One region of the Psychrobacillus sp. FSL K6-1464 genome, then DNA from elsewhere that is predicted to be linked to it. Evidence: riboswitches for the same ligand, from Rfam matches in the RefSeq annotation. Region 1 holds a riboswitch; the other holds the start of a gene.
The links. A riboswitch is a leader RNA that binds a small molecule or an ion and turns the genes downstream of it on or off. The one in region 1 is predicted to bind S-adenosylmethionine.
Positions count from the first base shown of each region.

Region 2: another riboswitch for S-adenosylmethionine. It lies ahead of mtnW (2,3-diketo-5-methylthiopentyl-1-phosphate enolase); the one in region 1 lies ahead of MKX39_RS00940 (O-acetylhomoserine aminocarboxypropyltransferase/cysteine synthase family protein).

Region 1 is NZ_JBBOOP010000001.1:181,120-183,322, forward strand. It holds gene MKX39_RS00930 (YdcF family protein) at 1-341, opposite strand, end outside; gene MKX39_RS00935 (glycerol-3-phosphate acyltransferase) at 356-997, opposite strand; SAM riboswitch class I at 1,155-1,269, shown strand; gene MKX39_RS00940 (O-acetylhomoserine aminocarboxypropyltransferase/cysteine synthase family protein) at 1,382-2,203, shown strand, end outside.
Region 2 is NZ_JBBOOP010000001.1:3,716,724-3,718,926, forward strand. It holds gene mtnK (S-methyl-5-thioribose kinase) at 1-658, opposite strand, end outside; SAM riboswitch class I at 734-890, opposite strand; SAM riboswitch class I at 1,048-1,152, shown strand; gene mtnW (2,3-diketo-5-methylthiopentyl-1-phosphate enolase) at 1,257-2,203, shown strand, end outside.

The sequences.
Region 1 (2,203 bases):
AGTCGATCTTCGGCTATGCCATTTTCCAATAGAAAATCTCTCATCACCACGGCCTCTTCGATATCTTCATCGGGACCTCGTCCACCTGAAAGTACTAATTTTACATGGGTATATTTTTGGGCATACGCAAGAGCAGCCTCCAATCGATACTGTAAAGCAAAAGAAGGGATATTCCCTTTTTTCACTTTGGCACCAAGCACAATAGCATATTGATTGGTGCCATCTGCCTTTGGATTTTGACCATTTTCAAGCCAATTACTCGTGAGAACCCATATCCCAATTCCACTAGAAATAATCACTACTAATGGGATAAGCACGATCCACCTCATTTTCTTCTTCATGATATTCACTCATTTCATACAGATGGTTTCTTCTTACTTAAGAAAGTGGAGATTCTCATCTCTTCCTTTCGCATTAAACGACGGAAATTCTCGAGATGTAGTACAACAGCCATCAAAAATAGAAATCCGGCAATAGCCATTGGCCCTACTCCTTCTGCAAACCAAATGGATGCACCGATAAAAACAAAGTAAAAAACAAACACACCAATTAATAAATAGTCCGTTAATAATGTAGTTCCGATTAATAATATAAGTCCGATTAAACCAAGCGGCCAGCTAAGAGCAAGTAGTACACCAATAAGGGATGCAGTGCCTTTACCACCTTTAAATTTAGTGTAAAGAGGGAAGTTATGTCCAAGTATTACAGCAGCACCTGCACTATATAGCAGGATGTCCTGTTCCACTATCGAAAAATGTGCGTACTGTGACACCCAAAAACCCGTCCCAATTACGACTATAACTCCCTTTAAAATATCAATTATGGCAACTAAAATGCCATATTTTGCGCCAAGAACAATAGCTGCATTTGAGGCGCCAGAATTTTTTAAGCCCTCTTTTTTAATATTTACCCCACTCAGATACTGAGCTATTTTAGAACCGTGAATGGACCCAACAAGATAACTGATCACAAGGATACAAATCATCGGAATGAGCATTTTTTTCACCCCCATTAACTTCAATATATTAAACGAATGAAAAGATGAGAAGTTTCAGAATTTTAAAGTATATGTTTTTTAATTATTCAAAAAAGTATTGACAAATAGATTGGTAGAAATCTATACTGTGAAACAAGATGGAAAACTAAATCTAATACTCTTATCAAGAGTGGCGGAGGGAATAGGCCCTACGATGCCCGGCAACCAACAAGTTCTCAACTTGGAAAGGTGCTAAATCCTACAAATTCTAAATTGAATTTGGAAGATAAGAGGAGGAACATGCGAATTTGCACCCTCTTCTTAATTGAAGAGGGTTTTTTGCTTGTTCTAATCCTCCCTCGCCTCCATAAGCGTCCATCTAACTACATTTTAGGAGGAATTCAAATGACCAATCTACAAAAAGAAACACTACTTTTACACGGTGGCCAACAACCAGATCCAGTGACTGGATCACGAGCAGTACCCATTCATAAGACAACATCCTTTGTATTTAGAGATACAGAACATGCACAAAACCTATTTGCTCTTGCAGAAACAGGTAATATCTATTCACGTATTACGAATCCAACTGTGGATGTATTTGAACAACGAATTGCATTATTAGAGGGGGGGACGGCAGCAGTTGCATTTTCTTCAGGAATGGCAGCTATCGCATTTTCTATATTAAACATTGCAGGAGCAGGAGACGAAATTATTGCTGCTGAGAATTTATACGGTGGTACGTTTAATTTATTTGCTCATACATTGCCGCGATATGGTATAACGGTGAAATTTGTAGATTCTACAGATCCAGAAAATTTCCGAGCTGCTGTGACAGATAAAACGAAAGCATTTTTTGGAGAAATTATAGGAAACCCAAGCTTAAATGTATTAGATATAGAAAACGTAGCAGCCATTGCTAACGAAGTAGGAGTGCCTTTACTTGTAGATAGCACATTTGCTACTCCATATGGATCGAACCCTATTAAGTACGGTGCTCATGTCGTAATTCATTCAGCGACTAAGTGGATTGGTGGTCATGGTACTACGATTGGTGGAGTTGTAGTAGATGGAGGAAACTTCAATTGGGACTCCGAGAAATTTCCAGGATTCACACAACCGGATGTGACCTATCATGGTCTAAGATATGGAATAGACGTTCCAAACGTGGCATTTGCAGTGAAATTACGCGTTCAATTGCTTCGTGATTTTGGTCCAACTTTAAGT
Region 2 (2,203 bases), 3.5 Mb from region 1:
TTTTTAGCTTGGCTACTTCCAATTTCAACAAGTTGTTATTCCAAATAGCTTCCACTTCTGCTTGTAATGCTGGCTCAAAGTCATTTGTTTCATGATCAAAAAAAGGATCTGTAAAGATTAAGTCTTCTGTGATCTTACATAGCTCGGGGTTAGAAAATTCTACAACAAGTGACTTTTTTTCAAAGGGGTGGAGTGCAAAGTCAGAAGTATTGAAAAGTGTTAAGGCTAGATATTCGCCAATATCGGTTGATAATTTAGGATAGGACTTTCCTTTTATCAAGCCCTCACGAACTATTTCAAGATGAGACAGATCTTCCATGATTGTGATTGCTAAGCTTTCATCAGTTGCATAAACTTTTGGGACTAATCCAACTGCGTATTCTCCATGTTTTTGTAATGCACTAGCTTCGATCTTTGCCCTTTTCAAAGTAAGTGGCCAACTCTCCCCGATGACCTTTGCATAGGGTAAGGCCTGTTTAATAATAATGCCTTTCTCACCGGATCCATCTGTTACACGGAATACATAATTTAGATTTCCATCACCAATCTCTTCGCAAACTAATGGAGCTTCGCTAGAAAATAATGATAACTCTATCGCCAGTGAAATTACCGTTTCTTTAGTTAATGATTCATATTCTTTCATTGCTACTACCGCCATTATGATCGTCCTCTCATTTACAAAATAAAAAACCTCTTTCCAAAAGAAAGAGGCTTAGAATAAGAGATTCTGAACCTCTTATCTCTCAGAAAGTAAACTTTCTGATGGAATTAGCACCGTGCCTTACGGAATTTTACATTCCGGCGCATAAAGCGCCCCGTCTCACAACGGTATTACGGTCGGTTGCTGGGCGTCATCGGGCCATTATCCCTCTGCCTGCTCTTGATAAGAGTGCGGTACAACTATGATGTTTGTTTAGAATCCTAGCATATTAGAAAAAGCTATGTCAATACAATTTTGAATAATGATAATTTTTCAATTTCTTGTTGACAGAATTTTTAATGCATGGAATAATCAATATAATTTATTAAATACAAACTGAATATTTTTTCTTATTTAGAGCAGGTGGAGGGACAAGCCCTATGATACCCGGCAACCGATTCAATTATGAACACGGTGCTAATTCTTGCAGTCAAATGGCTGAGAGATAAGAAGTTGTTAAGCTATTAACCTCTTCTTATTTGAAGAGGTTTTTTATATTATCTGTCTAGCTCTAGCGCCTAGGCACTTACGCTTTTCTAATATTAGGAGTGAAAAAATGAGTGGAATTACTGCGCACTATCAACTATACGGAAAGTCTGGTTCTTTTGAAAAAAAAGCGGATGATATTGCCCTTGGATTGACTATTGGTTCTTGGACCAATTTAGCTTTTTTAGAACAGGAACAGCTAAAAAAACATAAAGGAACTGTACGATCGGTTACTGAATTTGAAAATATTCTTCACCCCATTCATCCGGAAAGAATTAAAGGAGAAATTAAAGTATTCTATCCTGCCGCAAATTTTTCAGCAGATATACCAGCAATTTTAACTACCGTTTTCGGCAAACTATCTTTGGATGGAGAAGTAAAATTATTGGATTTAGAATTTGACACAAATATATTATCCCATTTCCCTGGCCCTCGCTTCGGCATTCAAGGTATCCGAGAAAGATTGGGAGTTTATGAACGTCCACTCATCATGAGTATCTTCAAAGGTGTCATTGGAAGAGATATCGAGTACCTAGCGCAACAACTTAAGCAACAAGCACTTGGTGGAGTTGACCTTGTAAAAGATGACGAAATCCTATTTGACAATCCACTCACTTCGTTTGAAACACGTATCACTACTGGTCGAGAGGTATTAAGACAAGTCTATGAAGAAACTGGTCATCGTACTCTATACGCAGTAAATTTGTCGGGACGTACATTCAAACTAAAGGACAAGGCCAAAAAAGCACGGGAACTTGGAGCAGATGCACTCTTATTTAATGTTCATGCATACGGTTTAGACGTTCTTCAGGAGTTAGCAGAGGACGAAGAGATTCAATTACCACTCATGGCTCATCCGGCTTATAGCGGAGCATTCACGTCCTCAGGATTTTATGGAGTTTCCACGGCACTTGTTCTTGGTAAACTTACCCGCTATGCAGGAGCAGATTTTTCATTATTCCCTTCTCCTTATGGCAGTGTTGCACTTGAAAAATCTGTAGCTCTTTCTTTAGGGAA